2 regions of the Saccharococcus sp. Marseille-Q5394 genome follow, and region 1 is predicted to be linked to the other one. Evidence: a T-box and tRNA genes for the amino acid it is inferred to sense, from the RefSeq annotation. Region 1 holds a T-box; the other holds one or more tRNA genes.

Evidence for each region. The T-box of region 1 lies ahead of alaS (alanine--tRNA ligase). A T-box ahead of a tRNA ligase gene usually reads a tRNA of that ligase, here a tRNA-Ala.
Region 2: it encodes a tRNA-Ala, which carries the amino acid that the T-box ahead of alaS (alanine--tRNA ligase) is inferred to sense. The anticodon was not compared.

What each region holds. Positions count from the first base shown of each region.
Region 1 is NZ_CAMPPQ010000001.1:823,456-827,887, reverse strand. It holds gene OC538_RS04190 (ATP-dependent RecD-like DNA helicase) at 1-1,491, shown strand, start outside; T-box leader at 1,530-1,730, shown strand; gene alaS (alanine--tRNA ligase) at 1,786-4,419, shown strand.
Region 2 is NZ_CAMPPQ010000001.1:1,866,268-1,870,699, forward strand. It holds gene OC538_RS08950 (FAD-dependent oxidoreductase) at 1-161, opposite strand, end outside; gene OC538_RS08955 (SRPBCC family protein) at 162-554, opposite strand; gene OC538_RS08960 (ArsR/SmtB family transcription factor) at 558-878, opposite strand; gene OC538_RS08965 (DUF2691 family protein) at 1,072-1,536, opposite strand; tRNA gene OC538_RS08970 (tRNA-Ala) at 1,659-1,731, opposite strand; gene OC538_RS08975 (DUF2804 domain-containing protein) at 1,783-2,817, shown strand; gene OC538_RS08980 (hypothetical protein) at 2,860-2,982, opposite strand; gene OC538_RS08985 (YusW family protein) at 3,275-3,745, shown strand; gene OC538_RS08990 (ABC transporter ATP-binding protein) at 3,789-4,432, opposite strand, start outside.

The DNA.
Region 1 (4,432 bases):
GTTTCGGAAATCCGCAAGGCGATCGGTGAAGCGGAAGAAAGACTCGGCGTCAACTATGCAGAAACCCAAGTGGCCGCCATCGAGAAAGCGCTCCATTCACCTGCCATGATTTTGACAGGAGGACCCGGAACAGGAAAAACGACTGTCATCCGAGGTTTGGTAGAAGTTTATGCCGAGCTCCATGGCCTTTCACTCGACCCAAAACACTATGTTGAAAAAGAAGAGACCTTCCCAATCGTTTTAGCAGCTCCAACAGGGCGGGCGGCAAAAAGGATGTCCGAATCGACAGGGCTGCCGGCAATGACCATCCACAGGCTTCTTGGCTTCAATGGTCAGGAAAAGGATGATGCGGTCGGCAGGGAAGTGGAAGGGCGGCTCATCATCATCGATGAAATGTCCATGGTCGACACATGGCTTGCCCATCAGCTCTTGAAAGCATTACATGATGAAATCCAAGTCCTCTTCGTCGGAGACCAAGACCAACTTCCGCCTGTTGGTCCCGGTCAAGTATTAAAGGACATGCTTGATTCCGGAAAAATCCCAGTCGTAGAGTTGACCGAAATTTATCGCCAAAGTGCAGGGTCGACAATCATTGAGATGGCCCATATGATCAAAAATGCGAAATGGACTGATGATGTCACTCGAAAAACGACGGATCGGTCTTTTATCAAGGCAAGTGGGGACCAGATACTAGAGGTCGTAGAACAAGTCGTAAAAAACGCCGTTTCGAAAGGCCATCATATTAAAAACATCCAAGTGTTGGCTCCTATGTATAAAGGGCCAGCCGGGATCGATGGATTGAATAAGATGATCCAGCATATGGTCAATCCGCCGGGACCCGATCGGAAAGAAGTCGCCTTTGGGGATGTCGTCTATCGAATCGGCGACAAAGTGCTGCAACTTGTCAATCAGCCCGAAAGCAATGTGTTCAACGGAGATATGGGTGAAGTCATCTCCATTATCAAGGCGAAAGAAACCGTCGATAAAAAGGAAATGCTGATCGTTTCCTATGACGGCATCGAAGTTGAATATGAGCGCAACGACTTGAATCAAATTACGCTCGCCTATTGCTGCTCCATCCATAAGTCGCAAGGAAGTGAATTTCCGATTGTCGTCATGCCGATTGTCCGCGGATACAGGAAAATGCTCCGGAGAAATCTTTTATATACGGGAATTACGAGAGCTAAAAACTTCCTGATACTTTGCGGAGAGCCGGAAGAATTCAAAATCGGCATTAACCGGACAGATGAACTTGAACGGCAGACGACATTGAAAGACCGCTTGCGGAAGGAATCCACTATCGAAAACCAGGAAGAAACCGTGGAAGCCCCACTAAATAGGGGCCATCAAAACGAAACGAGTGAATCCACTGACAGGATGCCTGAAAGCCAGAAAGAGTATAGGCTCACGATGGAGACAATCCTTGGAATCGACCCGATGATCGGGATGCAAGACGTCACACCTTATGATTTTTCGGAAGTCATGGATTGACATAGTAGCATCAATTCCCTATAATCCAAAGTATCATATGAAATTCGATGACGGAGAAAGTACGCTGACTACCATGTTCAGAAAGGAATCCCAAGGCTGCAAGGATTCCCATGGCCGTTTGACGGAAAGCTACTCCTGAGAGCAACTAACACTTGCCGTTAGCCGCGTTATGGCTTCTTGAGATACCGGCTTTCCGCCGGTAAATTAGGGTGGTACCACGAAAAATCTTCGTCCCTTGTACAGGGGCGGGGATTTTTTTATTTGTATCGATGGATTATTTAAGGAGGAATAACATTGAAAAAATTAACAGCATCTGAAATTAGAAAAAAGTTTCTTGATTACTTCAAAGAGCACGGCCATAGCGAAGAGCCATCAGCACCTCTAGTGCCAATCGACGATCCTTCACTTCTTTGGATCAACAGTGGTGTCGCAACACTGAAAAAATACTTTGACGGACGTGTCGTCCCGACAAATCCACGAATCGTCAACGCACAAAAGTCCATTCGTACGAATGACATCGAAAACGTAGGGAGAACTGCACGCCACCATACATTCTTCGAAATGCTCGGGAACTTCTCGATCGGTGATTACTTCAAAGAAGAAGCGATCATCCGCGCATGGGATTTCCTGACGAATGAAAAATGGATCGGCTTTAACCCAGAGTTGCTGTCAGTTACTGTACACCCGGAAGATGAAGAAGCATACGCAATTTGGAGAGACAAAATTGGCATACCAGAAGAGCGCATCATCCGTTTGGAAGGGAACTTCTGGGATATCGGAGAAGGTCCGAGCGGTCCGAACTCGGAAATATTCTATGACCGCGGTCCGTCATTCGGCGATGATTTTTCAGATCCGGAACTATATCCAGGCGGCGAAAACGACAGATACCTGGAGATTTGGAACTTAGTATTCTCCGAGTTCAACCATAATCCGGACCATACGTATACGCCGCTTCCAAAGAAAAACATCGATACAGGGATGGGGCTTGAGCGGATGGCTTCTGTCATCCAGGAAGTGCCTACGAACTTTGACACGGATTTGTTCATGCCAATCATCCATTCCGTGGAAAAAGTGTCCGGCGAAGCGTACGGAAAAGATGATGTGAAGGACACGGCGTTTAAAGTAATTGCGGACCATATCCGGACAGTTGCGTTCGCAATCGGCGATGGAGCATTGCCATCCAATGAAGGAAGAGGATACGTCCTCAGAAGACTATTACGTCGTGCTGTGCGCTTCGCAAAACAATTGGGCATCAATAAGCCATTCATGTATGAACTCGTCCCTGTCGTCGGGGAAGTGATGCAAGACTTCTACCCGCAAGTCAAAGATAAAGAAGCATTCATCATGAAGGTCGTTAAAAATGAGGAAGAGCGTTTCCATGAAACACTAAATGAAGGAATGGCGATTTTGAATGGCGTTATCGATAAAGCGAAGGCAGCTGGAAATCCGGTCGTATCTGGCGCAGATGCATTCAAACTATACGATACGTACGGCTTTCCATTTGAGCTGACAGAGGAATTTGCGGAAGAGGCGGGGGTTACCGTCGATCGCGCTGGATTCGATGATGAGATGGATAACCAACGGAAACGCGCAAGAGCTGCACGACATGACGTAGATTCAATGCATGTCCAATCGGAAGTGCTTGGCAACATTCAAGTAAAAAGCGAATTCATCGGATATGATCATCTGTCCTGCGACACAAAAATCGCTGCCCTATTGCATAATGGCGAATTGGTTGCACATGCTTCTGAAGGCGATGAAATCCAGTTCATTCTTGATCGCACACCTTTCTACGCGGAAAGCGGCGGACAGATTGCCGATATAGGAACTGTCTCGAGCGATACATTCGTCGTTGATGTGAAAGATGTCAAAAAGGCTCCGAATGGTCAGCATCTGCATACTGCGGTTGTTCGTTCAGGTGAAATTACTGACAACGCGGAAGTCTTTGCTGAGGTAGATGCGGAATCGCGTAAATTGACAATCAAAAACCATACAGCTACACATCTGCTTCATCAGGCTTTGAAAACAGTTCTTGGGGAGCACGTTAACCAGGCTGGCTCTTATGTCGGCCCTGACCGTCTCCGTTTCGACTTCTCTCACTTCGGGCAGGTGACAAAGGAAGAACTGGAACAAATCGAAGAAATTGTTAATGCAAAGATTTGGGCTGATATTCCTGTCCAGATCGAACAGAAACCGATTAATGAAGCAAAAGAGATGGGCGCCATGGCATTATTCGGTGAGAAATATGGTGACATTGTCCGTGTCGTTTCAGTCGGGGATTACTCAATTGAATTATGCGGCGGATGCCATGTGCCTGCAACATCAACAATCGGGATCTTTAAGATCGAATCGGAAGGTGGCATTGGAGCAGGGACTCGTAGGATTGAAGCGGTGACAGGCCAAGAGGCGTATCATTCCTTTAAAAAGGAAGAGGCGCTTGTAACGGAAGCAGCTGCATTATTGAAATCCAATCCGAAAGATGTCGTTACAAAAGTCAGCTCCATCTTGTCGGAGATGAAAGAGCTTCAACGGGATAACGAATCGCTCTCAGCGAAGCTTGGAAACAGTCAACTCACTGATATCCTCACAACTGCACAGCAGATTGACGAAGTAACGGTGCTTTCGGCTAGGGTCGATGTAAAAGACAATAATGCTCTGCGTCAAATGATTGATGAATTGAAGCAGAAAGTAAGCAAAGGTGTAATTGTGCTCGGCTCTGCTGCTGATGGGAAAGTTCTACTGGCAGCAGGAGTGACGGAAGATTTGAAAAACGGGAACTTCCACGCCGGGAAGATCGTCAATCATGTAGCATCTCTTTGTGGTGGTAAAGGCGGAGGCCGTCCCGACATGGCGATGGCAGGTGCGAAGGATGCTTCTAAACTTGATGAAGCACTTCATTCCGTGTATGATTATGTCAAATCCGTTTAAGTGGAAATGGAAG
Region 2 (4,432 bases), 1.0 Mb from region 1:
TTATGAGTAATTGTAAACAAACCATGTTGTCCTGCTTTCCACGTTACATCCTTCTCTTTTTCAAATAGGAACGTATACACATTTTCTGATTCCTTGTAGCTCTTAATGAATACTAAATCCCTCTTTTTAAATATCGCTATTGCGTCTTGAAAAAAGCCCATTTACATTTCTCCTAACAGTTTACTCAACTTGTCCACCATACTTGACCAACCATATTTCGCGCCATTGAATGCCGCCTGGTTTTCTTCTTCAAAACCGGTATGTTCAAGATGTAAGTGTGTAGTTTCACCCTCTTGCTTTAACGTCCATGTGACGATTGTATTTATCGGCCCACCGACCCATGTGTACGATAACTTGTTAGGCTCGTCCACTACCAATACTTCACTCTCTACAACTAAACCGATTGCCTCATTACGAAACTGACATTTGTATCCTACGATCGGTTTGAAATTATTTTCCATTACCCATTTTGCAAGTGTTTCTGAATTCGTTAAGGCATCCCATACTTTATTAACGGGACTCTTGAATTGAAAATCTAATGCTAAATCAGCCATAGTCTATTCCTCCAGTATATTCTTAAGTATTGCCGCTCTTTCATTCCAAAATTCCTCATAAAAAGATAACCAATCTTTAACTTCCTGTAAGGGAGCTGCATTTAATCGATACCTTGTTTCTCTGCCGATTTTACGATTCCTTACTAAATCAGCCTCCTTGAGGATAGCCAAGTGTTTAGAAACTGCAGTACGCCCCATTTGAAAATGAGCGGTTAATTCGTATAGCGCCATCTCCTCTGAACCTGCCAGTAACCTTATTAACTTTCGTCTAGTCGGATCTGCAATCGCTACAAAAACGTCGCGCTCTTGGTCAGTAGTAATCAAAATCCTCCCCTCCTCATGTGTGAATTAGACACTGTTTGGTGTCCTTATAATAAGACACTTAATGGTGTCATGTCAATTACAAATAAAAGAACGGAGAAGATATCGCAAGTTAACTGATACCATCCCCGTTCATAAACTTATTATTCATTACTGTGCCCCTTGTTATTGCTCCACCAATGGTCACTTTCTGTTACTACATCCATCCCCACACGGCTGAAATTGTATCTTTGTTATTCAAGAATCGGATGTCTCTATAACCCAAGGATTCGGCACGCTCTGAAATATCCAGGAGAATTTGTTTTTCTCGTGAATATATAATTACTTGTACTGAATCAACCACTATAAGCCCTAGTTTGCAGGAACTTTTCATGAAATCCGTTTCATTATTAATAGTTATTATGCTTTCTAAAGTAGGAAAGGCTTTAATATCCGCAAATATTAAATAGTAATCTTCTTTAGAAATGTGCTTCATGAATGATTTGCCATCCATTATTGTTTCGGATTCTGAGAATAATGACGAACGAAAATCATTTAAGTTATTACTACTTGAGTAATATGATTCTTCCGGGACTATCGACCAATACCAAGAAGATTCTGAAATACCCTCCAAAATTTCATACAACTGTTTGCCGTGTTCATTTCTTATTTGAAATACCATACCCTCCACTTTTTCATCTCCCTTTCTTCAATCGGGCACACGTAGCACGACAACAAGATATTTGACCAACTGAAATAAAAAAGAAACCTCATCAAAAGTTAATTTGATGAGGTTTCCTAAAATGGAGCATACCGGGCTCGAACCGGTGACCTTCACACTGCCAGCGTGACACTCTCCCAGCTGAGCTAATGCCCCGTAAATCTGCTACAATATAGATTATAACATGTCATAGAAAAAAGACAATAGATGGGGGAGATCTCCTTGCAACATGCAGAAAAAGAACTGAAGGATACGGTGTTTCTGTGCGATCAGAAAGGGATGCTGAATCCCGAAGCGATCGGATTTGCCCGTCGTCCGTTCATTATAAGCAATCTGAAAGGCCATTTCATGCGGAAGAAGAAATGGAATTATTGGTGTGTGTTCGGTGAGGACCTTCTATTTTCAGCGGCGATCAGCCATATGGATTATGCAGCTGTCTGTTTCGTCTACATGCTCGATTACGAGACGCAGCGCTTCTATGAGAAGCAGGTTGTGCTTCCTGTCGGGCGGAGGGTGAAGATGCCTGAAGACGTACTTGGCAGTGTAAAGTTCGTCAATGAGCGGATTTCAGTTCAGCTGGTCCATTTGCAAGGAGAAACCCATCTATCTGTGACGATACCGGACTTTGATAATGAAGTGCTCCATGCCGATCTGCATATTACGCATCCGGAAGAGGACGATTCGTTGAACGTCGTCATCCCCCGCAACCGAGATCGGTTCCAATTCACAGCGAAACATCATACATTGCCGACGACGGGATTCGTGAAGATCGGGGAGAAACGTTATGATTTCAATCCTGATTATAGCTTTGCAGTGCTGGATTACGGACGCGGCGTCTGGCCTCGCGAAGCGGAGTGGAATTGGGCGATGGCTTCCCAGCGTTTAGGCGGTCGGCGGATCGGGCTGAATTTTGGCGGTAAATGGACTGACGGTACGGGCATGACGGAAAATGCGGTGTTTGTGGACGGCGTCATGACGAAACTGCATGAGGATGTCATCTTCACGTACGACAAAGACAATTACATGCGTCCTTGGCATATCGGGACAAAGTTTTCCGACGATGTAAATTTGACTTTCTCTCCATTTTTCGAACGAAAATCAAAGACGAATGCACAGCTTGTACAAACGAACGTCAACCAACTTGTCGGCTATTTCAACGGAGGCGTCAAACTGCACGACGGTTCGACGCTCAGAATCCGGCAAATGCTCGGCTGCGCGGAAGACCACCGCGCGAAATGGTAGATAGGAACAACTGGCGAAAACGCCGGTTGTTTTTTTATGGCGTCAAAAGTGGTTATCACCGAATTGACGGGTGTTATCACCGATTCGAACGAGTTTATCACCGTTTCTCGACACGTTACCACCGATTCGGACGAGTTTACCACCGATTAGCATAAACTCACCCATTCCCCTACGCCATAAAATAGGTTTTCACCGGTCGACAGTACTTTATCACCGCTTGGACGCTGGTTATCACCACTCACGCCATCGTAATCACCACTTAAACATCTTTTATCACCACTCAAGCCATTTTCATCACCACTTAACCACAATTCCAGCGGATTTAAATAAATGCTTGCGGACAGCTCCCATTCCTCCCCTACCTCATGTCGCGATTCCTCCGAAATTGCCTTTGTGTTTAATTTTGCGTAATGAAGGAAATTACTGAACAGAAGACTACAACAGGAGGTTTGCGATCATGAGGAACAATATGAAGATCGTCATGCTCTTTTTAGCTATCGTGCTCGTCTTGGGCGCGTGCGGAAATGGGGGCAAAAATGCGGATAATCCTAAACGGGAGGATGCTACGCTTATCTATGAAAATGATCAGTCAGGCGACACGTTGAATACAGGGGACGGGTACGGCTTCAATAAATTCGACTTGGAGATAGAGGTCGATGGGAAAGATGTCATTGACGTGGAGTATGAAGTAGCGAAAGGTCATGAGGCCAAGTATGTGAATAAGTTGGCTAGTATGAATTTGAGGGATCAGGAAGCTTTCAATAAACTGGATCCGTTTTTCGTTAAAGTAGTGACAGGGAAGAGTATGGACGAAAAAGACGTCATAGCAAAGATTATGGAGTGGTTTGGAATAGACACGTATACGAAGTTCGATTTGGAAATCGACTTTGACGATGGCACGAAGATGGATATTGAAGATCGAAAATGATTATGAAACAGGCGAGGAAAATGTTCCCCGCCTGTTTTTGTGTTCAAATCTTCGAGTCCTTCAACATCGTATAATAAACCCCTTGTTTTTCGATCAATTCTTCTTGGCTGCCGGATTCGATGAGCTTGCCTTGATCCATGACGTAGACAGTGTCGGCTTTCCGGACCGTGTTCAGCCTGTGGGCGATGACGAAGCTCGTTCTTCCTTCCATGAGCCTGTCGAGCGCTTCCTGAATTGCGAGTTCGGTGACGGTGTCGATGCTGCTTGTCGCCTCGTCGAGTAATAGCAAGACGGGGTCTGCGACGAGCGCCCTTGCGATGGAGAGCAATTGCTTCTGTCCTTGTGAAATTTCGCCGCCATCCGCTGTCAGGATGGTATCATACCCGTTTTCAAGCCTTGAGATGAAGCTATGCGCATTCGCCTCTTTTGCAGCCGCGATCACTTCTTCGTCGGTGGCGTCAAGCTTGCCGTACCGGATATTTTCCATGACGGTCGCTTCGAACAAAAATGGATCCTGCAAAACGAATGCCGTCTGGCTCCGCAATGTTTCGCGCGGCAGTTCTTTGATGGGAATCCCGTCAATGAGGATCTGCCCTTCATTCGCTTCATAGAACCGGGCCAGAAGCTGCATGATTGTCGTCTTCCCTGCCCCGGTCGCTCCGACGAAAGCCGCCGTCTCGCCAGGTT